3 regions of the Lutispora sp. genome follow, and region 3 is predicted to be linked to each of the others. Evidence: riboswitches for the same ligand, from Rfam matches in the RefSeq annotation. Region 3 holds a riboswitch; each other region holds the start of a gene.

Region 1 (10,637 bases), on a different contig from region 3:
GCCTGTTCAAGTTTTTTACCCCCTAAAAAGCTAAAATTTATATTTTTACCTTATATATTATATCATAATTAAATATTTGTGCTATACTTTTTAACAATATTTATATATTTAACAGAATTAAAAGATGATTCTATATCCTTTATAGATATGGGTTAATTAAATCTTTGTTTATATTATCCAAATCATCTGGTATAATTATTTCATGACTTTCCGAGGTGATATTGATTGAAAAAAAATAATGTGTATAAAGATTTATCCTGTTTGTATTTTGCAATCTATTGGGTTTTTGCCTGCTATACCCCTTTTTTATTGCTGTATTTGCAGGATAGGCAGCTTTCTTATGTTCAGATTGGATCCATATTTGCTTTAAACTCTTTAGTCAATGTTATGTTTCAGCCTGTTTGGGGCTATTTGACAGATAAATATATAGATATTAAAAAGGCTCTATACATTGCTGTTATTGCCAGTTCAATAGCTATAGTTTTGCTTGTTCAATCCTATAGATATCAATTTATTATTCTGTCAACCATAGTTTTTATAGCTTTTCAAAGCAGTATATTATCTCTAACAGACTCTTTGTGCTATAAGATAATAAACAGATACAATAACATAAAATATGGCAGGGTCCGTTTGATGGGCTCTGCAGGTTATGCAATATCTTCATTTGTATTAGGGCTGGTCATTGCAAGAACCTCTATCAACATAGCCTTTTATCTGTATCCCTTTTTTAGCCTGTTTGCAGTATTGTTTTTATACAGATTGAATTTTAAAGATGAAGCTCCCAGAGAAGAAAAAAGCAAGGTAGACCCCTTACAAGTATTAAGAAATATGACCCTCCTAGTATTTTTGCTTTCTGTCACAATCGCAAGTATTTCATATGGTGCAAATATGAGCTATGTTGGCGTCCTGCTGCAGGAAACGGGGGGAAATATACAAAATCTTGGATTGTTATGGTTTGTGGTAGCAATGTCTGAGATACCAGTGTTTTTTATTTCAAGCAAGATTATCAATAGAATTGGTTCTATCAATACCTATTTATTGTCGCTGTTGGTATTCTCATTAAGATTTTTCTTATGCACTCTTTGGAATAATACTTCATTTATAATAACTATTCAGTTTCTCCAAGGCTTTACCTTCCCGCTTTTCATGGCTGGTGGGTTGGATTATATGTCTGGTATTATACCGGCAGAGGCTCGATCCTTCAGCATATCTTTGATGTCAGCCTTAATATTTGGAGCTGGAGCTCTTATTGGAAATATGGGCGGAGGCATTATCATAGAAAACTTCGGTATATTCACTCTGTACCGAATTATGTCTGTCATATCCTTCACAGCTTTATTGATTGCCATGACACTAAAGAAAATAAGAGGAAGCAAAGCTCCCTCGTTATAGTATAAACCTCTTATAGTATGAACATTGCTACTATAGTTGTCGCCACAAGTCCTATAATAACAGGTACCAGATTCTTTCTTGCAATATCCATGGGCTTTATTCCTGTTATTGCCGCAACTGGAATTACAGCCCAGGGTATGATGGTGCCACCCCCAACCCAAATTGCAGCTATCTGACCTAATGCGCATAATTTTGCCACGCTTACATTAACAGCCGTACCGAATACCTTTGCGATGGAACCGGCTAAATTCATTCCTGAAAATCCCGAACCATCAAGACCTGTTATTGCACCAACAGTGGTTTCCAGAATAGCTGCAACTGGCTTGCTCAAAGCAACGCTTGAGGCAAGAAGAAGCCCCATATCTGATAATATACCCATTGAACCTTCAGGAAGAATATCGCCGAATACTGTTGTAAAAGGTCCTACCTCTCCCAGATAAAAGAACCCTGCAATAGGCAAAATGGGTCCAAATATCTCCATACCGAAAGCAAAGCCTTTTTTGATATATTCTGCAATCTTCTCTAAAGCTTCTTCTTTATAAAGTACACCACACAAAACACAGAGAACAATTGCTGCAGTACCACCTACCAAGGCTGTGGCATCTCCTCCTACCAAATTGAAGGCAAACATTGCAATTATATCCAACAAAAACAAAATAGGTACAATGATTGCAGTCCATTTTGCAATTTTAGGATATTTTATTGTATTCTCCACATTGTACATTTCAACTTGTGGTTTAATAATGTTTCCTGATTTCATATCTCTCTTAAGAATGATATAGGAGGCTGCAACTGTTACAATAGCCATAACCGCATATAGAGGAATTCCCTGATACATAACATCAACTACCGAAACACCTCCGGATGTTGCAGTTATAGTGGGTGCCCCTTGAATGATGAAATCAGTTGACAATCCGATACCATGGCCGAATATATTCATCGCCACAGCAAAACCTATAACCGGCAAGCCTACTCTTATGGCAACAGGTAAAAGAACTGCACCAATCAATGCTGTAGCCGGTGAAGGCCAGAAGAACCATGATACTAATAACATTACTATACCTATTGTGAAAAAAGCTGCATCAGGGGTTTTAATAATCTTTGCTATAGGAGCTGCCATTAAATAATTGGCACCTATTTCCTCTAGCAGCTTAGCCATAGCAACAATAACGGAAATAATCATTATCACACTGATCAATTCGATACCTGCAACAATGAATGAATCAAATATGGCTCTTGTGGCACCAATTATGGAGCCTTTGGCAGCCAAACCTATTAAAAATACTCCTACAATACACGGAATGATAGTTTCTTTTCTAGCCATCATAAAACCTAATATGACTAAAACCATTATACAGTAAATCCAATGTGCTGCAGTTACGGACATTAACATCACTCCCCGATAACTATGATAATATCATAGTATTCGGGGAGTCATATAAGTGCTACATAAATCCTAAAACTTCATACATCGCTGATAGTAAAAATGTATTAGCACATCTGTCCAGCACAGCAAGTCGAAAATGCTCAGGTGTCAAATAGGAGAATCCATCTGGAGTTCTTATCAAAATGCCGTGATTGACCAATTCATTTCTAAGCTCATAAGCGTCCATATTTTTTTTAGTGATCTTAAGAAGGTGGAAATTTGCTTTCGATGGATATACTTCTACACCTTTTAATTTAGATAATCCATTGTAAAGAAATGACCTCTCCTCTTTTATCCAATCATGGGACTTGGATATATAATCCGTATCCTTAAATATGCAACTACCAGCAATTACTGCTGCTGAATTAATGCACCATGGTTGCTGGATTTTTTTTATTTTCTCACATATGCTCCTGCTATAAGTCACAGCATATCCCAGCCTGATTCCCGGCATACCGAAAAACTTTGTGGCTGCCCTGATTAAAACTGTATTTTCAAAATCACAAAGTCTTGATAAAAATGAGCTATGGGGGTAATCATCAGTGAATTCGATGAATGCCTCATCAATTATTAAAATACAATTCTTTTTATTTAATTCAGCAGCTATATAAACAAGGGTTGATATATCCATTAAAAATCCTGTCGGATTGCTTGGATTGCATAAAATTACTATGGATTTTTTTTCGACTTTATCTAAAAACAATTCTATATCTATTTGGGAAAAATCATGATTATAGCAGGAAATTTCCTCATACTGAATATGAGATATTTGAGCTGCTTTTTTATATTCTGAAAAGGTAGGTCCCATTGTGAACAGTTTATTATAACCCAGACCGTCCACAATAGAATATATAAGATCTACAGCCCCATTCCCTACCAATATATGTGCATTATCATCCAAGACTAGATAATCTTTAATATTTCTTTTTAGTTCTCGGTACTCTATATCAGGGTACCTGGCAAATACACCCATATTATCAGTCAGAGCTTTTTTAAAGCTTTGAGGAATACCTGCCGGATTTATATTAGCACTGAAATCATATAATATATTTTTGTAATCATATATGTTTCCGCCATGAAAACTCATATTTTATATCCCCTTTAGAAAGTAAGTTATAGCTGAAAAAAACATTAAAGCCATAAACCAGCTGGCATACATAAGCTTTACCATTTGTTTTATATCTTTTGCCTCTATTGATTTTGTTTTATCACCAATTGTTGGTTTAACAACAAGCTTGCCAAAATAATAATTATTTCCTCCCAGCATTATGCCCAAAGCCCCTGCCGCTGCTGCCTCAGGATAGCCACTATTGGGACTCAAGTGTTTTCTCCCATCCCTTAGAACAATTCTAAAGGAATTCTTATAGTTCATACCTAGCGTAAATGCTCCTATCACCATAAAAAGTGCTGTTAAACGTGCAGGTATGTAATTAGCAATATCGTCTAGCTTTGCAGAAGCCCATCCAAAATCCCTATACCTGTCATTTTTATATCCTACCATAGAATCCAATGTATTGATGGCTTTATATGCCATAGCAAAAGGCGCTCCTCCTATAAACATATAAAAAAGAGGAGCTATGATGCCATCGCTTGTATTTTCAGATACAGTCTCTATGACACCTCTGCCTATATCTTTTTCATCAAGCCTGTCTGTATCTCTGCCCACTATGTAGGACAGCAGTTTTCTGGCCTCAGGTAAATCATTCTGTAATAAGGCATTCATAATTTTGTAGGCTTCTTTGTGGAGACATCTACCTGCTATACAGTAGTACATTAATATTGCACTCAGTACAAAGCTAAACCATTGGTTAATAGCTTCAGAAAAATCCAGTATAATATATACCAGTCCATAGCTTATTAGCAAAGTTGAGATAGTCAGGAGAACTCCTGCTATTCTTAAAGCCTTGCTGCTTTTACATGTTTTTCTTATTGTCTTCTCAAACAAATTGATATAAGAAGCTATAAGCCTTATTGGATGAGGCATATTATAGGGATCACCGACGATCAAATCCATTAAATTAGCAATCCATATCTGAAGCATCTGTCTTTTTCTCCAGAATTTCGTATATTTTATCCATATTCAAGCTCTTTCTCACTGTGTCTGCAATTATATCTAGCTGTTTTTCCTTATCTATATTTTCTTCTACTCCATGTGATTGCTTATCCCCTAAGCTGTCTTCCTCAGGCAGTTGATGCTGCACATAAGGAACCACACCTAAAACAGGTACTTTTATTATTTCTTCAAGCATTCTCAATCCTGGCTCTAATAATTTATAACTCCCCCTGAACTTATTTATAATGACTCCTTTAACCCTTTTCTTTTCTTCTTCATCGAGAAGCAGCATGGTGCCTGCCAGTGATGCAAAGACGCCTCCCTTATCTATATCCCCTACCAGTATGACAGGAGCATCTGCAATTTCTGCCATTCCCATATTGACGAAATCCTCTCGTTTAAGATTTATTTCTGCTGGGCTTCCAGCTCCTTCAATGATCACAATATCACTGTTTTGGGATAGTTTATGATATACAGCAGTAATTTTTTCCTTTAGTTGAGGTTTAAACTTAAAATACTCTTCCGCCGCCATCTCTTTATAGAGTTTTCCTGATATTATAACCTGAGACTTCTTATCTGTAGTAGGTATCAGCAAAACAGGATTCATGTCCGGGGAAGGTTCTTTCATGCAGGCCTGGGCTTGCATAGCTTGAGCTATTGCTATTTTATAACCTTCCTTTGTTATGTGAAAAATTAAAGACATATTTTGGGATTTAAAAGGGTTTACATTATATCCGTCTTGGGTAAATATCCTGCATAAAGCAGCACAAATAATGCTTTTACCCACTGAGGACCCTGTACCCTGTATCATAATTGATTTTGCTTTCATATTTTACTCCTTCTTTGTCAAATGCAATTTATTTTCCTGATGGTGCAATGGCCTTCTTCTATTTCCAATAGACTGTATTTTCCGTGTTCAAAATGAAAACTCCAAAAGCCTTCCTCTTTTAGTCCCAGCAAAACTGAAACTATCACTCTCATACACCCTCCATGGGTTATTAATGCAACATTTTTACCTTCATTTGATTCAATGATTGTTTTAATAGCATTACTAACCCTGGAATAAAAATCTCTAAAACATTCTCCCTTTGTAGGGTTCATGTCTCTCCAGTCCTCCATCCCCATCTTCCAATCATCTGGATAGAGCCTGGCAACATCGTCGTAATGGCATCCTTCCCATAGACCAAAATCCATTTCTCTCAATTGCTCAATAATATCTATTACTAATCCTTTTTTTGAAGCAAGTACTTGAGCTGTTTGTATACATCTCTTTAAGGGACTGGAAATGATAACATCCAATTTAATGTCATCCATAGCTCTTTCCAGTTCTATACATTGCTTTTTACCTTCATGATTCAAATCTGGATCCTTACTGCCAAAAAAAACTCCAGGCTTGTTAAAATCAGTTTCGCCATGCCTGATAAGATACAATTTAAGCATTAGAATATATTCCTTTCCAATATATATATAAAGATTATGAAACATATTTCAGCCAATTCACTGGCAGCTCCTAATGTATCTCCTGTCATTCCATCTATCCTGTCAACCACCATTTTTCTGAAAGCCAGTATTATAATAACGCTTCCAAGTAATGCCATCAGCCCTTTTATGGAGCCTAGGCCTAAGATCATAAGAATACCTGATCCAATACCAAGAATAAGTCTTTTTACAGACATATGGGAATAGAAGAGACCTCCCATGCCTCCATTAGCTCTTGCATATTTTGATATTCCCATAAGTAAGAGAACAAGAGTTTTAGCAACAACAGGGGCTAAGATTATGGCAAGACCTATGGCTCTGTATGGCAGTGAATACAACAGGCTCAGTCTGAAGATAAAATCTAATACTATAGCGATTACTCCATTTGTACCTATCCTGCTGTCTTTCATTATTTCCAGCATTCTTTTCTTGTCTCTGGCAGAAAATAAACCATCACAGGTATCCCCAAGGCCATCCAGATGTATGCCTCCTGTAATAAATATATTTGATGTCAGCCACAAAACCGGGGCAAGGGTATCACCTAGTAAATATCGAGCCAAAGAGTATAATCCATAGTTAAACAAACCTACTATCAAACCTACAAGGGGCATAAATACTATTCCCCTTGAAAAATCTTCTTCTTCGGCATTTATATCTATTCTTATGGGTATTCTGGTAAAAAATTGTATCATTAAAACCAGGCTTCTCATAATATCATTTTATCCTGACGGGTATACCTGATACAGCCAGGTAAACCTCATCTGCCCTTTCCGCTGCAATTTGATTTATTCTCCCTGAAATATCTCTAAATGCTCTTGCCACTGGATTTTCAGGTACTATGCCCCAGCCCACTTCATTGGTAACCAGTATGGTGTCTGCTGGTGATACTTTTATCGCTTCCATCATGGTGATAATCTGTTCTTTTATGTGCTCCTCAGCTCTGTTATAGTCTTCAATCCTGGCATACTCCATATCATAATGAAAATACTCCAGCAATTGATTTGTGACCATAACCGTTATGCAATCCAGTAAAAAACAACTATAATCTTCACCGTATTTATGTATAACTTTATGGATATCTTTATAGGTTTCTACAGTCATCCATTCCTTATTTCTTGATTCCTTATGCTTTTTTATCCTGTCTTCCATTTCCCTATCGAAGGCTACTGCAGTAGCAATATAAAGCACCTTATCTCCATAGCTTCGTGCAAGCTTCTCGGAAAATTTGCTTTTACCGCTTCTGGCACCTCCGGTTACTAAAATGCATTTCCCCATTATATATCCCTACCTTATATCAACTAAAAAATCATTAAAGATAGTTGCCTCCTCAAAGGTTGCCATCTTTGTTATAATATCATTGGCAGCATCTAAGATATCATATGAAACAGCACAGCCGCTTCCCTCTCCTAACCTCATGTCCAGATTAAGCATAGGCTTAAGTCCTAATTCATCCATAACTATCTTATAGCCAGGTTCTGCAGAACAATGAGTTGAGAACATGTAATCCACAACCAGTGGGTTAAGCTTGTAAGCCAGCAAAGCCGCTGCTGCAGAGATTAAACCATCTATAAGAATTGGTATCCTATAATAGGCAGCTCCTATGAAGCACCCAGCCATTCCTCCTATATCAAAACCGCCTACTTTTGTCAAAACATCAACAGGGTCATTAATATCTGGTTTATTTATTTCCAACGCTTGTTTTATCACTCTTTTTTTATTCTCATAGGCTTCCTCTGTAAGCCCGGCACCTTTTCCTACTACAATATCAGCACTGCTTCCCGTAAAAGCCATTACAATTGCACTGCTGGTACTGGTATTTCCTATACCCATTTCTCCGGTGCCTAGAACTTCCGCTCCTTCTTTAACAGATTCTTCAACCATATCTATACCTGTCATTATTGATTTTATGGCTTCTTCCCTTGTCATAGCAGGACCCTTAGAAATATTCCAGGTTCCTTTTCTAATTTTTCTATAATACAAACCTGGATATTCCACATCTGCATTGATTCCAATATCAACCACCTTAAGCTTGGCACCTGCATGCTTTGCCAGCACTCCTACCCCAGTAAGTCCTCTTAGCATATTAATTGTTTGGATTACGGTAATGTTCTGAGGGCAACAGCTGACTCCCTCTTCTACTACACCATTATCTGAAGACATTACAATTAGCTGCCTGTTTTTCATAGGATTGTCAAGCCTTCCTGTTATACCGGAAAGCTTTATTGCTATATTCTCAAGTTGTCCTAAGCTTCCCAAAGGCTTTGCCAGATTATCCAGTCTCTCTTTCGCCTTCACTTTACTTTGTTCATAGGCTCCTTTTATTTCTGCCAGTATCTTCTCCAGGTCTTTCAAATAAATCCTCTCCTTAATTAAAATAAATAAAAAAACCACACCTGAAGTGTGGGAATATACATAATCAATCATCCCCTCCCTCCGAAGGTTGAATTTGGTATTTGGCAGGTTTCCTGGCTCATGGTTCATCTTACTCTCCAGCCTTCTCGGTCTCCCAATGGCTAAGTTGGATTTCATCCCCATATACAGTAGCGGGGGCTGCAGCAGCTTTTCACTGCTTTCCCTTTTAACCTCGGTATGCATAACATCCCCAAGGCACCAAAACTTATTCTATTGAATTTATTATAATGTTCTTAAAAAAATGTGTCAATGTCATAATCCATTCTATTTGAGTCCAAAATTTTTGCTAAGACCAGTAACACTTTAGGCAACAAAAAATATTATGATATTAGAGGTGGGTGACACCTAAAATTAGGAGGTGAACGGTATATGGGCAAGGATTATGGCAAAAAGGAATGCAGAGAATTCAAAATTAAGAATTTCCCAGATAACATAAGAGAGCTGCTATGTATGCTGGCAAAGGATGATAATAATAGAGTAACAATCATATTGGATACATGCGAAGACTGTATTCTGGAAGATGTATGTCTGGTAGCAGTAATAGGCGATTTGGCAGTATTCCGTTACCATGATAAATTCAAATTTGTAGATGTTCATTGCATATGCACTGTAATAGTAGATTGCGAAACCATATTGGATGAAGTTTTAGAATCAAGCAATCGTTGCAAATGCTAAAAAATTGAATTATGTGAAGTAACATTAATAAATCCGGCCTTAAAGCCGGATTTATTAATAATACATTTTTCTATCTAAATACTCTTGAACTAATCTTAGGGTCTCTCCAAACCTCTGGAAATGGACAACTTCTCTCTCTCTTAAGAAGCTCAGTGTTTCAATAACACCTCGGTCATTGGTAGACTGAATCAGATGCTCATAGGTAGTTCTGGCCTTTTGTTCTGCTGCCATATTTTCATGTAAATTAGTAATTGGATCTCCAATAGCCTGTATATAAGCCGCAGTCCAAGGTACGCCGGCTGCATCATGTGGGTAAAGATCTTTGCCGTGCTGTATATAATGAGGCCCTATCCCCGCTTCTTCCAATTGCTTTGGAGTAGCCTTTTCAATTATTTTGTATATCAAAGTTCCTATTATTTCCCAATGGGCCATTTCTTCAGTTCCAATATCTGTCAAAATAGCCTTTGCTTGGGGTATAGGCATTGTAGTTCTCTGTGTAAGATATCTTATTCCGGCAGAAAGTTCACTATCCGGTCCTCCATATTGAGCAAACAATAGCTTTGCTATCCTTAAATCTCCTCCTTCAACCCAAGCTGGATATTGAAGCTTTTTGTCATAGATCCACATATATTATTTTCCCCCCATCTCATAGTCAATTTCCCATGGCCAGGGATCCTCAATCCATCTCCAGTCTCTATTTGCTCCATTAGCTGCAATAAGCGGTGCATATTGATTCTCATACTTCTCTTTTAACTCTTTTGATTTACAGCTATATTGCTTAAAGACCATGAGAGCCTTTTCATCATCAGGATGAGTATCAAGATATAGATTCAGTTCAATAAGGGAAAAATCCAGAGCCATTATCTCTTTTAAAAGCTCTAGTCTATCCTTGCTGATTTTCATTTTATAAACCTCCTTTTTTAATCATCTTCAGATCTTTTCTTCTTGGGGTATGGGTCGTAGAGTTCAGGAAAGATTGTGCCCCTCATGAGTCCTTTCTTAGGCTCAAAAATTTTATCCATTACCTGAAATGGTACATAAGCTCTAGCCAATCTAAAGCCTGGACCCATCATCTGGGGCAAAGCATACATTTTACTCTTTTTCATCTAATTCCCTCCTTAACAGATCTCCATACCATAATATTCAGGAAAAGGAGGCTTTGCTACAAAATCGAGTAGGAGATAGGTGATTAGTTCACCT
Region 2 (10,637 bases), on a different contig from region 3:
TTTTACTGATTTCCTTTTGTGAAAGTTTTCTAATATCATCGTTTCCCAGCATAATTATACCTTTTTGAGGTTTTAGATATCTGGAGAGATTTCTCAAAAAAGTACTTTTCCCTGAACCGTTAGGACCTATGATACTTATGAAACTCCCTGCTTTCATGCTGAGATTTATATCCTTCAATATGCTCTTGCTTCCATAGCTAAAATCTAAGCCTTCTACCCTTACTTCATAATCCATATCCATACCCGCCTATTGCTTAAAATGTATCATTATGCAAAGCCTCGGCCATTTCTCTAATAGCCTCTACTACTCTTGGACCCGGTCTTGAGACAATATTATCATCAGTCATTACATGAATTTTTCCATCCCTGACACATGGGAGTTTGCTAAATAATTCATCCTTCATTATATCTTCTTTTCTCATGCCCTCGTCAGTAGAATGATAAGCAGCAATTAAAATGTCGGGATTCTGTTTCAGCAACTCCTCAAAACTGTACTGGGCCCAGCCCTCTGTCTCTGCTGCTACATTCTGACCTCCGGCTATTTGTATTATTTCATTGATATAGGTTCCTTGGCCTGTTGTAAATAATGGTTCCTTCCATACCAGATAGAATACTTTTGGTTTTTCCTTACCCATAACCTTGATTTCTATTTCCTCTATATCCTTTTTTATATTGTTTATTAACTCTTCCGCCTTCGTTTCTTGACCTACAAACTTGCCTATCATTGCTATGGAATCATATATTGACTCTACACCTGCAGCTTCAGTTGAGGCAACAGGAATGCTCAATCCCTCAAGAGCTGCCATCAAATCTTCTTGCAGGAATCCGCCTGCCAGAACCAAATCAGGATTCATCTTCTTTATCAATTCAATATTGGGATTGTCAAAGTCACCTATCTTGTCGATATCTTTTGCTTCCTCTGGATAGTCACAGTAACTGGTCACTCCCACTAATTTTTCTCCTGCCCCAAGAGCAAAGACGATTTCTGTGTTTGTTGGTGATAAGGATACTATTCTCTCTGGTGTCTTATTCAATACCACCTTTTTCCCTTTTATATCCATTATCTCTATTTTTGCCGTTTCTTTGCTATTGTCACTACTCTCTCCTGTCTGACAAGAAGTCAAAGCTAAAAGTAGCATTAATGTAAGCATTATTATAGTAAGTTTTCTAAGTCTTTTCATTGTAAACACTCCTCCAATATGTTTTAAATAAAAAAGGAATTTATATTTTCCGACATAACAAAATAAAAACCTTTCTCCAGTGAGAAAGGAATATTTCGTAATAATTCACCTCCCCATCGCTCGTAGGCAAGCTAAAACTACAGTTCAGGCAGGTTTCCTGGCTATGGTTCACAGCTGCCTAGGCCTTCCCGATTAAATCAGTGGCATTTCTAGGCCGCTCCCCCTCACAGTGGCGGGACCGCATGGGAATTTCACCCATTTCCCTTTTAACTGCATATACAGCACCTGAACTTTTATATTTTATTTTCCTATATCGTTATTATTTTAGCACAATATTAATCAGTTTACAACAAATCAAATTTAAACCAGTACTCTTACATCTCCTATTTATTGAGAATTAATCTTACTAATGGGTTATAGGTAGAAAGTTTGAAAAATTTGTACTATTTAGTTGAATCTGTTATAATATTGTTAATAAATGTCTAATACATGTAATTATTACAATGGGGGCGAAGGTATGTCAAATGAAATCACTCTAGATATAAGACAATGTAAGCCAGGAATGAAGGTATCAGAAGAAATCATCAATAATTTTGGAGCTATTTTAGTTCACAAATACACCATATTGGATGATTACACCGTAAATAAACTCATGAACTTTGGAATAGAAAAAGTTAAAGTCTATGAAGATTATGAACCAAAAACTAAAAATGATATGGAAGTTAACATAGTATATGAAGAAAAAGTAAATGAGTTCAAAACTATAATAAAGGATATCGGTATTGGCAAGAAATTGGATACCTTAAAAGTGCAAAACATAGTCAGAGAATTAAATGACAGTTTTACTTCCATTAATGAAATAATTACAAATCTTAAAAGCAATAGGGCTATTGATGAATATACATACTCTCATAGTTTAAATGTCTCTCTTCTATGCTCTCTTATCGGTAATTGGTTAGGCTTAAGCCCAGCTCAAAAAAGAACACTATCCTACTGTGGACTTCTCCATGATATAGGCAAATCAAAAATACCTCCTGAAATATTGGATAAACCTGGTCCACTAACACCTAGCGAATATGAAGAAATGAAAAAGCATTCTATATTTGGTTATAAGATACTAGAAGGAAATATTGCAATAAGTAAGGATATTATGATGGCTGTACTTATGCACCACGAAAGAGAAGACGGTAGCGGGTACCCCTTTGGACTAAAGGGTGATAAAATAAGTTTTTATGCTAAGGTCACAGCTATAGCTGATGTCTTCGATGCTATGACTTCAGACAGGGTATACAAGAAACGCCAAACTTGCTTTGATGTTTTTGAGATGTTTGAAAGTGAATATTTAACAAAGTGCGATGCAAATATACTGCTTACTTTTCTCAGCAGAGTTGCAAGCTATTATATTGGAAGCAATGTAAGACTTAGTGACGGCTCCTATGGTGAAATAGTATTTATAAACCAGAAGGCAATATCAAAACCTATTATTAGATTGGAAGATTCGAGAATAGTAGATTTAAGCATGGAAAAAGAACTGCAAATTGAAGAGGTTCTCTAATAAAGATATAAGTATGTATAACTAAATATTAGAATATCTGATATAATAGTATTGTTAATGTATTAAAATGAGGAGGTAATGAAATGCCTTTAGTTACTTCAAAAGATATGTTTAAAAAAGCTTACGACGGCCAATATGCCGTAGGAGCATTTAATGTAAACAACATGGAGATAATCCAGGGCATTGTTGAAGCAGCCAAGGAGGAACAGGCTCCACTAATACTTCAAGTGTCAGCAGGTGCCAGAAAATATGCAAAGCATATTTATCTTATGAAATTGGTTGAAGCTGCAGTAGAGGACAGCGGCCTTTCTATTTGTCTACATTTGGATCATGGTGAGGATTTCGAAATATGTAAAGCTTGCGTAGATGGTGGTTTTACATCAGTTATGATCGATGGTTCCAAGTATCCCTTCGAGGAGAACATTGCCATAACCAAAAAGGTAGTAGAATATGCTCATGATAAAGGTGTTGTAGTAGAAGCTGAACTTGGAAGGCTTGCAGGCATTGAAGATGCTGTAAACGTGAGTGATAGAGATGCTACCTTCACAGATCCAGACCAAGCAGTAGAATTTGTAGAAAGAACCGGTGTCGATTCCCTTGCCATTGCCATAGGAACCAGTCATGGAGCATATAAGTTCAAGGGTGAACCAATGCTTGATTTTGAAAGGCTGGAAAAGATAAGCAAGCTTCTTCCTGGATTCCCGTTAGTACTTCATGGTGCATCCACTGTGCTTCCAGAGTTCGTAGATCTATGCAATACATATGGTGGAGATGTTAAGGGAGCCAAAGGTGTTCCCGAAGATATGCTTTTGAGAGCAGGAAAGCTCGGAGTCTGCAAGATCAATATCGATACCGACCTTAGACTTGCAATGACCGCTTCCATAAGAAAACATTTGTACGAAAACCCAAGCGATTTTGATCCTCGCAAGTATTTGAAACCTGCAAGAGAAGCCATAAAGGATATGGTTAAGCATAAGATGAGGAATGTGTTAAATTGCAGCGGTAAAGCGTAATTGTGCGTAGCCTAGGGGATTCCTCTTGGGACTGGCCTCTGGTCGCTAGTCGCCAGTCACTGGTATTAGGGTATTCCTCTAGGGTGTTTAATGGTACTGCTTCGATACTGTATTAAACTAGAATAAGCATATGTGCAGTTCACATGAGTATTGATTTTGGTAACTCTAAAGCTCATATCCTAAGAAAAATCTAACGCCTCCCAAAGGGCCTCCATGCCCTGGAAGGCTTGGGCAGCATCCGTGCTGCCCATACGATTTTTCTAAGGACATTTCGCTAAGAGTTACAAGCAAAATCAATAAATATGTTCACTTGCACATATGCTTATTCTTTAGTTACTGCAGCTTTCTTCTATACAGTGAAATCTAGGTGATATATAATAGAGCATTTTTGTTAACTTTGCTAATGACTCTTTGCGAAATCTAAAATAGAGAATTCGTAAGCACGGCATGGAGGCCGTGCTAGGCGCAACTGGCGAAGCATAGGGCATGGATGCCCGTTTTGCGCCGTTAGAATTCTCTTTTAGATGAGCATTAGAGTCACCAAAGTTAATAACCCATGCGATATTATATATCCCTAAGATTGGCTTGTGCTGCTACACTAGCAAATCTCATACAATGCTAGGCAATGTAGCTACAAACTCCAGGAATCCTGCGCTGTCTGAGGTGTAATCAGGAGCATAGGGGCTTTCTCTCTCTATTATGCAATCTGTAATCAGGTATGTGGTTATACCAAGCATCTTTGCTATCATATCTTCCAGCATATCATTGCCTACCATGAGACAATTCTCCGGTTTCTTATTATTTAGCTTCAGAATATCTTCATAAAACTTTGGATTAGGCTTGCAAAATCTGCATATCTCGAAATTAGTTACATAGCTGAAATCATCCAAATTCAATCCTGCCCATTGAATCCTTTTATCTATAGCAAGCTTTGGGAATAATGGATTTGTGGCTATTATTACATCATACCCTTTAGATTTTAGTATATTTACTGCTTTTATCATGTTCTCCATTCTGTATGTGGCATCCTTTACCAGGTCAAACTCTTTTTCGTAGAATTCATTGAATCCAGCAATATACAAATCTCTATGCTCTTCCCTTATGAGCTGATTAAATTTCTCAAAAAAGATATCTTGATTCAATCTGACGCCGTCTGAGTTCTTAATCATATAAATAGTAGATTCCCATATATTATTATATAGTTCTTTTGGAGAGCAATATTTCTCAAACTTAGTGCCCAGAAGTGAAAAATATTTATTTTCAAATTCCTTATAATCCATTCCCAATAAGGTTCCATCTAAATCAAACAATACTGTATCTATCATGATAAATCTTTCCTCCATTTAATTCTAACCCTATCACAGTAATAAAAAATTACCCTTGTAAAAATATAATCATAAAGCAAATAGGCAGGCTGTATGCCTATAATTATCCATCCAATAGGTAGTGCAGTAGCTATATTTAATGCAAAAAGCTTGGTACATATAACATAAGCCAAAACTATTGCTATATTGAAAAAAGCTAGCTTCAGCGGTATCTGGATAATTAATCTTCTTGTCTTTTCAATATAAAACTTAATTATGGGATAAAGTCCGAATATCAAAATGTAAGGAATTGTATTCACAACATTTCCTAACATAATAAAAGATAGCATAGATGTGGCACCATAGAGCATCCAGGCCTGTCTTACTCCCATCTCAACCAATACCAGACCAGGTATTATTCCGGTTAAGAAGTACATAGTAAGCTTCATGGAAGGTAAATAAAAGGCGAAGTACAGGAATATCAAACTTACAGCGGTTAGAATTCCTCCCAAAGCAGCCTTTCTTCCCAATATTTACACCCCCCTTGCTAGATGCAGTTTATCAAATCCCCACCCATACACTCGCAACAACAATCAGAACAAATAAGACACTGACACATGGTGCACAGATCCGGTCCTCCTGCACTATATCTTCTATCATATCCATAAGCTTGATATCTGTTATTGGCATAGGCAATTCGATTCAATGCATCTCTATACTCCATGTTTGATGGATCCATATTTACAGCAGTATTTATGCTGTTAACCGCTTCATTATACCAACCTTTTCTCATAAATATTAAGCCTCTTAAGTAATGCCATTCTGCATCCTTCATAGTTACTCTATTGAGCAAAGTTTCTGCAGCTTGGATATTGCCATTCATAATATTCATTCTTATCTGCGAATATAAGCTGGTATCGTTTCCATAGCCACTGTTGCTGCCATAGGAACTGCTTTGATTCCTATACTGAGAACCACTTTTTTCATATTGCTTCATCAAATAATCATAAGCTTGATTGATTTCTTTTAATTTCTCTTCTGCCAGCTCAGAAAGGGGATTATTCCTGTATTGATCAGGATGATATTTCTTAACCAATTCTTTATATGCTCGTTTTATTTCATCTACTGAGGCCCCTTCTCTGATGCCTAATACCTCATAGGGATTTCTCATCCTTATTGCAGCTCCTTCCTTCTAATACACTTTTTGTTTTTTTGTCCATTCCTAAGTATAGTATATTTTCTATTATGCTTTTGTTGTTCATATCAAGCAGTTCAAAGGCTGATGCAGCCTGTGCCAATGTATGAATCAAATTAAATCTTACTTCATCTCTTATTCTATTTTTAAACTCATTAACCTCTTCATCCTTATACATATATTGAAGCAAAAGAGGATTATAGCTATTCTTTTCTATATCCTTTTCAATATCATCAAAAGCATCTATTATATATATCCACTTTCCTATGTTATAACCCAACCACTCTACGGCTTCTTTTTTCTTATCATTATCCCAATTACAGCCTATGCTTATAATGCCTTTTATTAATTCTCCAAAAGGATCTGCAGCTATATCCATAGAACTGCATCTCTGGCTTTCCAAAGCATGAAGCTTTTCGAGGGATTTTTTTATGTGACTCTCCGCTTCTTTACTGCAATTCAATGCTCTTTTATATCCAGGGCTTATTACTATCTGCCCCAACTTTGCCAGGTAACTTTTTTCATCAGTCCAATCATCCTTAAATTTGTAATAGGTCAGGATAATATTTATATCTGCGGAAAAATCCACACTGTTACTGTTCTTAACAACCCATTTCCTTTTTAGTGGATTAGCAATACAGGGCTCTTTTTTAAGACTGACAGATTCTTTATTAATAGAAGAGAGAAGCATACCTAAAAAAACTGAATCATAATTGAGAGCAAATCTGCATAGTGGTCCAAAGCTCTTGCCCATTGATTTACATACTCCACAATAATATGCTCTGAATAATTCATATTCTTTTATTTTCATCTCGCCCTTATCAGGCAATATATATCCAAACATAAATAACCCTATCTTTTTCATAAATAATATTATATTGATATTATTCTGTTTCTTATGTAAACTCTTTACAAAACTCAAAGTCCTTCATAATTATAACATAGCTTAAGCCACTTTTCAGCAAAAAACAAATACAGACCAATAGCCATACTATAGCAAGTATGGTTATCAGTCTGTTTTTTTCAAATTCAATATATGGAGAGCTTATCTAGTTATTATAAGTAAGCTTTCAGAAACTCTGGAACATTGTCGGGATTTCGACTCATGCTCACAATGAAGTCAACTTCAAATTCCTTATTGAGTTTCTCCAAATTTTCAACGAACCCTTTCAGGCATTCATCTTGTGCATTTGAAATAACCCTCATTCCGTCAATAAAGATGGTTTCGATATCAAAGTTTTGGGAAATAACTCCGCACAAAAAACCATAAAAAGCCTTCAAATTCTCAATCTGAAATTCTCCAGCATTGATGAATCGAAGACTTCTATCCAAATCGTAAATATGATTATTGTCTCTGTCGATGTACACAACGTGACCTTTAGAAGCTTTTGAAACTTCATTTGCCATATCAATCATCAGCTTAGTCTTACCGGTGCCTTTCTCACCTACAATGAACCTAACCATTTTAATTACCCCCTAACATATTTTTTTTAGAGATTAATTAGAGCATACTATATTCTCAAGATTATTTCAATTGATTTTTTCATAGAAATCAAAATATTACAATGTTCAATGTATAATATCTGGTATATGCTCAAATTATTATATATATGTAAATTTCTTGTCATAAATAGAGAAATGTGAGGTATAATCCATCATGTCTCATTTTTCAGATTAATTTCACTATTTACATTATTCCTATCTTTTGAGATAATAAAATCAAAGTATATTTTCTATCATTGATAAACTACAGATGTAATATATTTTTGACAACTTTATTTATATGTCCTATTATATTTCATCTGTGGTACCAAAGATAGAAATTATTATCATTTCATTAAGAAAGGAGTTATGAAGATGACCAACAAAACAAGGCAGCGTAGAGAAGCTACAGTACTGGATGCCTTAATCCCCATTATACTCACCATAGGAATATTAATGTACACCATATTAGTTGAAGGAGGAGATGTCCATATCCCTCTAGTCTTAGGCTCAATTATTGTTACATTAATAGCTGTCTACAGACTAGGCTTTACTTGGGGAGAGATTGAAGAAGGCTTTATAAACACTATCATGGGTACTATGCAAGCAATATTAATTCTCGCAATCATAGGTATGATCATCGGAACATGGATTCTAGGCGGTATAGTTCCTACTCTAATTTACTACGGTTTGCAGGTATTATCACCATCCTTCTTCCTTATCGCTTCAATGATACTCTGCAGTATAGTATCTCTTGCAACAGGTAGTTCCTGGACAACAGCAGGTACAGTTGGTATAGCCCTTATGGGTGTTGCAGCAGGTCTTGGAGTTCCTGGACCAATGGCAGCCGGTGCAATAATTTCCGGTGCATATTTTGGTGATAAGTTATCACCTCTATCTGATACTACAAATCTTGCACCAGCCATGGCTGGAGCAAATCTTTTCGATCACATTAAACATATGTTCTTTACTACAGGTACTAGTTACGTCATAGCTCTTATCGCATTCGGTATTATGGGAGCAGGATTTGCTGGTAAAGAACTCGATGTTCCAGCTATCAACGAACTTCTAAATATCATGAGCTCAAACTTTAATATCAGTCCTATACTGCTAATCGTTCCAGTAATAGTTATAGTTTTAGTTGCTATGAAGACACCAGCTATACCAGGCTTGATGATAGGTACTGTCCTTGGTGGACTTGCTGCTTTACTATTTCAAGGTGCTTCTGTTGGAGCAGTGTTGGATGCAATGCAATACGGTGTAGTTTCTGAGACAGGAAACCAGTTACTTGATGACCTGCTAACCCGTGGTGGTTTGCAGAGCATGATGTGGACCATATCCTTGATACTTTGCGCTTTAACATTCGGTGGAATGCTTGAAAAAACAGGCATGCTTGATGTTTTAGCTAAGAGAATACTTGGCTTTGCAAAGAGCACAGGTTCTTTGGTAACAGTTACAATAATTTCTTCAATATTTGTTAATGGTTTGGCTGGAGATCAGTATCTTGCAATAGTTCTTCCTGGTAAAATGTACAAAGATGAATTCCATAAGAGAGGATTAGCACCAAGAAACCTTTCAAGATGCTTGGAAGATGCAGGTACTATGACATCCTCATTATTCCCATGGAATACATGCGGTGCAGCAATGTCAGGTTATTTGGGAATTCCTACAATTGAGTATATTCCATATGCTATACTAAACTGGATAAGCCCAATAGTATCAATCGTATTCGGCTATACAGGTATAACTATGATGAAGCTTGAAGATGATCCATCTGCACCAGAATACAAGGGAAAAGCAGCTAGCGCATAATTCAATAGATTAGAAAGCCTCGTTGATAAATCAACGGGGCTTTTTGCATCTTCTAGCAAATATATACAAACATATAAGTCATTGCAGTGTACATACTAATACTATGAGAGATAAATTTTATAGGTTTATGGCTTACGGTTTGATAGGTTGGTGTCTGGAAATCTTATGGACCGGCCTAGGTTCCCTGATTCACGGTAATTTCATGCTCTATAGCTTCACCTATATGTGGATGTTTTTTATCTACGGTATGGGAATGTTTCTTGAACCAATTCACAATAGAATCAGGAATTGGAATACATATCTGAGAGGAGGTATCTGGGTTATAATCATATTTACCATAGAATATATTTGTGGCTGGGCCTTGGAAAGCATACTAGGCCACTGTCCATGGGACTATGGTAATGGAGTACTGTCTATAAACGGCTACATAAGATTGGATTTTGCTGTAGCATGGTTTTTTACTGGTTTACTCTACGAGAAAGTACACGACTTCCTCATAATGCTTCAAAGCATGTCCAATAATAATTACATGTCAAAAAAAGAATAAAATAGCATGAGCAGGCCAATAGCCTCTCATGCTATTTTATTCTAATACAATTCATGGTATCCATAAATTCTTGAATAATTTCTGTGTGATCCCCTGGAATTATTATATGATGATTAGCAATAGGATTCTTAAAGAAATAATCTATGCTCTCATGAAGTTTAATTCTTAACTGAGTCCTGCACATATTTGAATTATTCAAGTTCTCCAATATTTCTCCCCTTGACAGGAAGTATTTGTCTAAGCCCGATCCACCACATTTTATTACGGTAACAGGTCCTTTCTTAATTTGTCCTTGAATTCCAACGCTTTTTAGAGATTCGAAATGATTCCTTATAATGTATTTTTCTGTTATGGATGTGGCTATAGTGCAGTGAGCAAAAACCACTTCATTGGTTTCATGATCAATCAGCGATGGATTTGACATAAATGGAGTTTCACCTGTTATAAGTTTGGCAAGATACATGGAAAATACTGACTGGCTATCTCCCTCACATCCAGCTATGATCCCTTCGTCATTTAGCAAAGATAAAGCAAGACAACCTGATATA
Region 3 (8,662 bases):
GTAAATTACCTTAGCGTTAATTATCCGTCATTAATGCCTCCAAGCAATTCCTAATAAAAAGCAAAGTTTCTCTGAACTATAGAATAGAATCCTTCTTTTATTATTAATCAATTATTCATTTTTATTTGTTTTTCTTTTTTAATAGATAAAAAATTATATTATAAATGATAAATATATAGAAAGTGTTATAATAATACTGAAGCATCAGTTATTATTACATATAAACTCAACAAGAAATGGGAGGATTAACATGGCAAGTATCAAAACAAATCTAAACGGTCTGGAAGTAATGTTATTTTTTTGGAGTTCAATTAAATCAAAAGAAAAAGTTAATGAGAGCTTTTTAAATGACCTCTGCTCTATGAGAGAATTCTCATACATATATAACGTGGATTTTAACAATGAATCTCTTAGAAGAGTTTTAAGTGCTCTTAATAACAAGGAACCTTTCTCTGGCAACAAAGTAGAAAGAAAATTTTATTCTAATAATCTTATGACATTAGAATATATAGATGATGTTCAACCTACAATTGATGCTATAAAAAAATTGAATTTAGACAAACTTGCAGAAGAAGCCAAGGAGGATGTGGAAATAATAATCATACCTGGTATAAGCGGAAATGTTGAAAAACATGACAATATATTATTAGTGGACTTTTTCAAAGTAAAAAATACTGAAAATGGTTTGACCATATCTGGAGAAAATTTAGAAGATGTTTTAAAAACAAATCTAAAGTAAGTTGACAAAGCAATACTATAAAAATATAATTGAATTACAATTTAATAAGGACTTAGGTGTTTTAATACTTAATAGGGAATCGGATAGACCGAGCTACCCCAGTAACCGTAACACTGACGAAATCTGATTATGCCACTGCGCAAGCGGGAAGGTAAGAGAGTAGGAGGAAGTGGAGCCGGGAGACCTGCCTAAGTCTGGTTGGCCAGTATCCTCTGAGGGTGGGATATAAAGGCTGAAGGTTATGCATTTCACATGTATCTCATTTGTCATGTATGCCTATTACTGCAATTCATCAGGCGCACCCTTGTGGTGCGCTTTTTAATTCTCTTAAAATCCCTCAAATAATTAAATAAAAAAGGGTGATAAAAAATGAAAGGAAAAATGAAAGAAGGAACTATTTTTTGCGCTTATTCATTTATGTATGATGATCCAGAGGATCTGAAAACCGATTATGAATTTTGCACTGATGAAATTGCATGTCATATCGGTCTGTTAAAAGCTCATATAACCGACAGAGAGCTAAAAGATGAATTGACAAAAGTAGAAACACTTGTTTACCACATGAACAGTTCTTTGCGCGTTAAAACTGCTGTAACCAGAGATGAACTGAATTGGCTTCATGAAATCAGTATCAAATATCATGAAGAAACCAATCATAATTACTTGCGATTTGTATTGCCTCAGGGAACAGTTTCAGCATCACTTTCACATGTACTGCGAAACAAATGTCTGAAACTGACAAGATTAATGCACAGATACGAAGCAAAGGGAAATAAAGTGGATCCTCTTCTCTATGATTTCGTAAACCTTTTATCTGACTATTTCTTTTTGCTGGCTATTAAACTTAATGCTCAGGAAAATGTAGAAGAAATCGATTTTGTAAGCAGAAATTATAAATTTAAGTAATCTTGTTATCGTTATAAACCTAATTAATGAAGCGTTATGGAGGTAAGTATATGAAGAATAGAAATATACTAATACTTTTATCGATAATACTAATGTTTGCTGTAACTGCATGTAATTCATCTCAACCAACAGTCAAAGATAGAGAGGGCAATGATATAATACTGCCCGAAAAGATAAATAGGATTGTTTCAACAGCACCTTCAAATACAGAAATACTGGCAGCTTTAGGTCTGGGTGATAAAATCGTAGGTGCAGATAAATATTCAAAGGATGTTGAAGGTATAAATCCTGACGTTACATTTTTTGACATGATGAATCCGGATGCAGAAACAATAGTTAATCTTAATCCTGATATTATTATAGCTTCTGAAATAAATAAATTAGGCGGAAGAGATCCTTTTTCTTTATTAAAGGAATCGGGCACATCCGTTGTTTATATTCCAATCAGCGACAGCATCCAGGGCATATATGATGATATAAGCTTTATTGGAGAAGTTACTGGTACAAAAGATAAAGCTGATAAAATAATAGAAAATATGAAAGATGAAATTGATAAGTATAGAAAAATAGGAGAAGGGATCACAAAAAGAAAAAAAGTATATTTTGAAATTTCACCTGCTCCCAATTTGTTTACCTTCGGCAAAGGCTCTTTCTTGCAGGAAATTTTAGAAATAGCAGGAGTTGATAATGTATTTGCAGATAAAGGAAAAGGAATTGCCATCAGTAGTGAAGCAGTGCTGGAAGCAAACCCTGAAGTTATTCTTACCAATGTCAATTACATAGAAAATCCTATTGAAGAATTGAAGAATCGTGATGGATGGGATAGTATAACTGCAGTGGCATCAGACCAGGTTTTCTATATAGATGCTAATTCTTCTTCAAGACCTACACAGAATATAATAAAAGCATTGAAAGAAATTGCCCATGCTGTTTACCCCGATATATATGAATAAAACAAAAGTACTCCTTATCATATCAGCAACAATTATTATTATGCTATCCGCCGTTTTAATAGGAACTGTAAACATAACAGCCAAAGATATTATAGATATTATCCTTCATAAATTATTTGACTTTCCTTTGAAGCAGGGACTTAAGCCAAACACTGTATCTATTATATGGACTTTAAGACTCCCAAGAGTTTTCCTGGCATTTTTGGTGGGGGCAGCTTTATCCGCTAGTGGAACGGTTATTCAATCCATATTGAAAAACCCTCTTGCTTCCCCCTATACCTTGGGGGTTTCTTCAGGAGCATCCCTTAGCGCAGGTCTCATAATAGTATTTGGAATAAGTATCCCCTTCCTTGGTAACCTGACCTTGCCTCTGATAGGTTTCATATCCGGGCTTATAACTGTTTTTACAGTCATAGCTTTTTCAAGGAAAGTAGATGAAGGGTTGTCCAGCAATACAATAATTTTGGTTGGAATGGTTTTTTCATTGTTTGTCAATGCCGCCCTTACCATACTGACTGCTTTATATAGGGAAAATATAGAAAGTATAGTCCTATGGTAAATGGGATCCTTTTCTCTGAGAGGTTGGAACTATGTAAAAGCTGCATCAATATTCTTTGTTATTGGTATTACAGGGGTTATGAAATATACAAATGAAATGGATCTGCTTTCTTTTGGTGAAGATGAGGCTAAATCCAATGGAGTAGAAACAGAAAAGGTAAAGAAAAAACTCTTAATTTTTTCATCTATTCTTACCGGAAGCTCGGTAGCATTAAGTGGAACCATAGGCTTTGTGGACCTCATAGCCCCTCATGTTGCCAGAAAGTTTTTTGGCTCAAAACATATTTATGTGCTGCCGATATCGGCTGTGTTTGGAGGGGCGCTGATGATTTTTTCAGATATAATAGCAAGAACCATAGTATCACCCTCGGAACTTCCTGTAGGAGCTGTTACATCTCTAATTGGTGCTCCCTTTTTTGCATACATCTATTTTAAAAAAAGCAGGTGATTTACATGTTTAATGTAAACCATATATTTTGTGGTTATAACAACCAGGATATTATAAAAGATATTTCATTTGACTTGGAACCAGGCTGCAATTTATCCATAATAGGCCCCAATGGCTGTGGAAAATCCACTCTGCTTAAAGCACTGGCACATATTATACCTTATAAAGGCAGCATCAGAATTGATAATACAGAAATCAAAAAAATGAATAGAAAAACCTTAGCCAGGAATATTGCTTTGATGACGCAGATTAATTCTATATACTTTCCATATACGGTATATGAAACAGTATCTTTAGGCAGGTATTGTCACATGGATAGTGTGCTTCCACGATTGTCACCTCTTGACAAAGATATAATCTACGACTCTATGGAAAAAGTAGGCCTGTTAAGTATAAGAAATGCTAAGATAAATCAGCTTTCAGGAGGCCAGCTTCAACGAGTCTTTCTGGCTAAAATTTTTGCTCAGGATCCTAAGGTAATTTTGCTGGATGAACCTACTAACCATCTTGACTTAAGATATCAGATAGAACTGCTTGAATATATCAATGAATGGAAAAAGCAAAAAAAAAGGGCTACTATTACGGTGCTTCATGACTTAAATCTTGTTCAGGAATATGCGGATAAGGTTATTTTGTTAAGCAATGGAAAAATGCATTCTTACGGTTCCACCAAAGATATTCTGATAAATGATGCACTTGAAGAAGTTTATAGAATTGACATAAAAAAATGGATGACAAAGGTTTTAATAAAATGGGAAGCATGAAAAAATAGCTTTCGCTGCAACAGCGAAAGCTATTTTTATCAACATTCTTCATCGGGAACTATTTTGGCTAAAGCAACTACACTGTCGTTTTCTGCAAGCTTCATTAATGTCACACCCTGAGTACTTCTGCCCATTACCGATATATCTTTAACATGCATTCTTATGATAACTCCTTCGGCACTGATTAGCATAACCTCGCAGTCATCCTTTACAACCTTTGCTCCAACCAAGTAGCCGGTTTTTGCTGTTATGTTTGAAGTTTTGATTCCTTTACCTCCACGGCTCTGTAATCGGTATTCGGATAATGGAGTTCTTTTACCAAAGCCTTTTTCGCTTATTACCAAAAGTTCTGCATCTTCTTCTACTATATCTAAAGCTATAACGCTATCATCAGGATTTAATGTAACACCTCTGACACCCATAGCTGTACGACCCATATCCCTCACATCTGTTTCTGGGAATCTTATGGCCAAACCATGTCTTGTAATAGCAATAAGCTCTGTAGTGCCTCTTGTTAGCTTAACAGAAATAAGCTCATCTTCGTCCCTTAGAGTTATTGCATTAAGACCAGTCACCCTCTGAGATGCATACTGCTTCAATTCTGTTTTCTTTATTGTCCCGTTTTTAGTCATGAAAATTAGATATCCTTCATCTTCAAACCCTTTTATAGGTATTACAGCATTGACCGCTTCATTCCTATCCAGTTGAAGCAGATTTACCAACGCAGTGCCTTTCGCCTGTCTTCCTGCCTCAGGAATTTCATAGGCCTTGAGTCTAAACATTCTACCCTTGTTTGTAAAGAATAGCAAGTAATTATGTGTTGAGGTGATAAACAAATGTTCGACAAAATCATCTTCTCTCGTCTGAAGAGCAGTGATGCCTTTGCCTCCCCTCCTTTGGCTCTTATAGGTGTCTGCAGGAAGCCTCTTTATATAGCCAAAATGGGTTAGAGTAACTGCAACCTCTTCCTCTTCTATGAGATCTTCCTCATTTACTTCCTCAACAGAGTGAGTTATTTTGCTTCTTCTTTTATCTCCATATGTCTTCTTTATATCCAGAAGTTCCTGTTTTATTATATTGGAAACCATGAGTTCACTGGCTAATATGGACTTATAGTATTCAATGTCCTTTATCAAACCAAGATATTCTTCTTCAATTTTACTTCTTTCCAAACCTGTAAGACTCTTTAATCTCATCTCTGCTATAGCAGTTGCTTGAGCATCAGATAAGCCGAATCTTTCCATCATTCTCTCTTTTGCCTCGGGTACTGTTTTTGAGCTTCTGAGAATGTTAATAATTTCATCTATATGATCCAAGGCAATTCTTAAACCTTCTAATATATGAGCTCTTTCTTCTGCTTTCCTTAAATCATACTGGGTTCGTCTGATTATTATTTGTCTTTGGTGGTCTATATATTTTTGTATCATATCCCTCAGGTTCATAACCTTAGGTTGACCATTATCCAAAGCCAGCATTATTATGCTGAAGGAACTTTGCAACTGGGTATGCTTATATAATAGGTTCAATACTATATTGGCATTGGCATCTCTTTTCAGCTCAATTACAATTCTCATACCTTCTCTATCAGATTCATCTCGCAAATCAGAAATGCCTTCGATTTTTTTATCCTTTACAAGATCCGCAATCTTCTCAATCAGATTGGCTTTATTCACTTGGTAGGGAATCTCAGTGACAACTATTCTTTGCCTATTGCCAGACATGCTTTCGATTTCGGCTTTAGCCCTTATTATTACCCTTCCTCTTCCGGTAGCATAGGCCTTTTTGATTCCATCTCTACCCATTATCAAAGCGCCTGTTGGGAAGTCAGGACCTTTTATGTGTTTCATTAACTGGTCCAATTCTATTTCTGGATTATCTATAGTAGCAATAACCCCATCTATTACCTCGCCTAGATTATGAGGCGGGATAGATGTTGCCATACCTACTGCAATTCCGTTGCTTCCATTGACCAATAAATTTGGAAATTTAGAAGGGAGCACAGAAGGTTCCTTTAAGCTTTCATCATAGTTTGGAACAAAATCAACAGTTTCTTTATTGATATCCCTCAGCAACTCCATAGATATTTTGGACATCCTGGCTTCTGTATAACGCATTGCCGCAGCGCTATCTCCATCTATGGAACCAAAGTTTCCGTGGCCATCAATAAGAGTATATCTATATGAAAAATCTTGTGCCATTCTTACCATGGTATCATATACAGCAGCATCACCATGGGGATGATATTTACCTAAAACTTCACCGACAGTAGTTGCTGATTTTCTGTGAGGCTTATCAGGAGTAAAACCCATAGAGTGCATGGCATACAGTATTCTCCTGTGTACAGGCTTAAGACCATCTCTCACATCTGGAAGAGCTCTTTGTACAATAACGCTCATGGCATAATCAATAAAGGAATTCTTCATCTCATCTTCTATATTAATCTGTAATACATTTCCCTCTGTATTTTCCAAAATATACACCTCCTTCAGTTATATTACAATTAATTGATTTTTGACCATAATACTATAATTATAATTCTATGAAAGATTTTTGTCCAATCAAGATTATTATCGAGTATTTTAAATATTATTACCCTTATATTTTGTATTAAAATTGGTTCAGACAACAATATAGGCAGCCATCTATATTATTATTGGCCACCTATATATTATACTTCAAATTTGAAATTTTGTCCTTTATTGATTAAAATGCAGGAATTATAGCACCTTCATATTTTTCTTCGATGAATTCTTTTACTTCATTGCTGTTCAACACATTTGCCAACTCTTTCAAATCTTCTCTGCTTTCCTCTCCTTGTCTAATAACCAGTATGTTGGCATAAGGAGAGTTTCCATCTTCTATTATAAGAGCATCTTTAAGAGGGTTCAGGCCAGCAGGTATAGCAAAGTTTGTATTTATTACTGCTGCATCCACATCTTCCAAGACTCTGGGTAATTGTGCCGCTTCAATGGCTTCAAATTTAATATTTTGGGGATTTTCCACCACATCTAGCTCTGTGGATGTAATAGTTCCTCCGTCCTTTAGTTTGATAACTCCATTAGCCTGGAGGAGCAGCAAAGCTCTTGCATTGTTTGTGGCATCGTTAGGGATTGCTATAGTACTGCCATCTTTTAATTCATCTATATTTTTTATAGTCTTAGAATAAAGTCCCAATGGCTCTACATGCACTTTAGCTAAAGACACAAGATTCAAATCTCTTTCTGCATTGAAATTATCTAAATAAGGCTGATGCTGAAAGAAGTTTGCATCTATTTCTTTATCTGCCAATGCAGTGTTTGGCTGAACATAATCATCAAATACAACCACTTCAAGTTTTATACCCTTTTCTTCCAGTAAAGGCTTAACAACTTCAAGTATCTCTGCATGAGGTACAGGCGTTGCCCCCACTTTCAAGACTTTTTCTCCTTTTTCTTCTCCTGTTGCAGTTCCTGGTGCAGGTGCTGGTTGTTCTGTTGAACAGCCGATTAATAATGTACTAAATAAAGCTATTGCTATAACTAGTGATAATATCTTTTTCAATTTTTAACATCCTTTCATTTTTCATTGTTTTGATTTTCTTATTCAACTGGCCAGGTTGAATTAGAATTAAGTATATTTTAATTATCGATAATTATTTTTGAGTTGATATTATTATTAAATCTATTTTAGAAGTTTTCTGTATATCCTTGTTCCTATATCCTGAATTATTTGAACCATTAAAATCAGAACGATTACTGTCCCTATCATTACATCTTCCTGAAATCCCTGATAACCATATCTTATTGCCAGATTTCCCAATCCTCCGCCTCCGATAGCTCCCGCCATGGCAGAATAGCCAATAAGGTTTATTATAGTCAGTATTATTCCCGAGGCTATGGAAGGTAAAGCTTCAGGTATCATAACCCTGAACACAATCTGTTTTACATCAGCTCCCATAGATAGAGCAGCTTCTATGATGCCCGGGTTTATCTCCTTTATTGCAGTTTCAACAAGCCTGGCAACGAAAGGTATTGCGGCTATAGTCAACGGCACTATAGCCGCTGTGGTACCTATTCTTTTTCCTACTATCAGCTTTGTCAGAGGAAATACGGCAATCATCAGTATTATGAAGGGAAAAGATCTTGTTATATTTATTACGCTATTTAGAATTCTGTTTAAATTCTTCTTCTCCCAAATATTACCCTTCTCAGATATTGCTGTGATGATGCCTAAAGGCATTCCAAATATTACAGAAAACAATGTGGATGCAAATACCATATAGAAGGTTTCAAATAAAGGTACCGGCATTAAGAGT

Evidence for each region. Region 3 has a riboswitch for cobalamin ahead of ACESM9_RS02320 (ATP--cob(I)alamin adenosyltransferase). Riboswitches for the same ligand answer to the same signal wherever they lie in the genome.
Region 1: linked by a shared signal. The riboswitch ahead of cobT (nicotinate-nucleotide--dimethylbenzimidazole phosphoribosyltransferase) and the one ahead of ACESM9_RS02320 (ATP--cob(I)alamin adenosyltransferase) in region 3 are both predicted to bind cobalamin.
Region 2: linked by a shared signal. The riboswitch ahead of ACESM9_RS10230 (ABC transporter substrate-binding protein) and the one ahead of ACESM9_RS02320 (ATP--cob(I)alamin adenosyltransferase) in region 3 are both predicted to bind cobalamin.

The regions. Positions count from the first base shown of each region.
Region 1 covers NZ_JAWLCK010000021.1:66-10,702, reverse strand. The annotation lists gene ACESM9_RS05260 (MFS transporter) at 241-1,392, shown strand; gene ACESM9_RS05255 (hypothetical protein) at 1,403-2,785, opposite strand; gene ACESM9_RS05250 (pyridoxal phosphate-dependent aminotransferase) at 2,838-3,905, opposite strand; gene cbiB (adenosylcobinamide-phosphate synthase CbiB) at 3,909-4,859, opposite strand; partial or broken gene ACESM9_RS05240 (cobyric acid synthase) at 4,981-5,700, opposite strand; gene cobC (alpha-ribazole phosphatase) at 5,718-6,311, opposite strand; gene cobS (adenosylcobinamide-GDP ribazoletransferase) at 6,311-7,060, opposite strand; gene cobU (bifunctional adenosylcobinamide kinase/adenosylcobinamide-phosphate guanylyltransferase) at 7,065-7,625, opposite strand; gene cobT (nicotinate-nucleotide--dimethylbenzimidazole phosphoribosyltransferase) at 7,635-8,702, opposite strand; cobalamin riboswitch at 8,788-8,980, opposite strand; gene ACESM9_RS05215 (hypothetical protein) at 9,132-9,437, shown strand; gene ACESM9_RS05210 (manganese catalase family protein) at 9,492-10,064, opposite strand; gene ACESM9_RS05205 (spore coat protein CotJB) at 10,068-10,340, opposite strand; gene ACESM9_RS05200 (spore coat associated protein CotJA) at 10,358-10,543, opposite strand.
Region 2 covers NZ_JAWLCK010000069.1:376-11,012, forward strand. The annotation lists partial or broken gene ACESM9_RS10225 (ABC transporter ATP-binding protein) at 1-235, opposite strand, end outside; gene ACESM9_RS10230 (ABC transporter substrate-binding protein) at 255-1,181, opposite strand; cobalamin riboswitch at 1,311-1,485, opposite strand; gene ACESM9_RS10235 (HD-GYP domain-containing protein) at 1,699-2,736, shown strand; gene fba (class II fructose-1,6-bisphosphate aldolase) at 2,820-3,749, shown strand; gene ACESM9_RS10245 (HAD family hydrolase) at 4,358-5,074, opposite strand; gene ACESM9_RS10250 (hypothetical protein) at 5,071-5,583, opposite strand; gene ACESM9_RS10255 (J domain-containing protein) at 5,601-6,224, opposite strand; gene ACESM9_RS10260 (DUF5685 family protein) at 6,208-7,113, opposite strand; gene ACESM9_RS10265 (ATP-binding protein) at 7,305-7,712, opposite strand; gene nhaC (Na+/H+ antiporter NhaC) at 8,106-9,542, shown strand; gene ACESM9_RS10275 (putative ABC transporter permease) at 9,646-10,089, shown strand; gene ACESM9_RS10280 (fucose isomerase) at 10,121-10,637, opposite strand, start outside.
Region 3 covers NZ_JAWLCK010000006.1:54,032-62,693, reverse strand. The annotation lists gene ACESM9_RS02325 (hypothetical protein) at 251-739, shown strand; cobalamin riboswitch at 777-946, shown strand; gene ACESM9_RS02320 (ATP--cob(I)alamin adenosyltransferase) at 1,109-1,645, shown strand; gene ACESM9_RS02315 (ABC transporter substrate-binding protein) at 1,696-2,598, shown strand; partial or broken gene ACESM9_RS02310 (FecCD family ABC transporter permease) at 2,591-3,604, shown strand; gene ACESM9_RS02305 (ABC transporter ATP-binding protein) at 3,610-4,368, shown strand; gene gyrA (DNA gyrase subunit A) at 4,407-6,839, opposite strand; gene ACESM9_RS02295 (MetQ/NlpA family ABC transporter substrate-binding protein) at 7,072-7,908, opposite strand; gene ACESM9_RS02290 (methionine ABC transporter permease) at 8,029-8,662, opposite strand, start outside.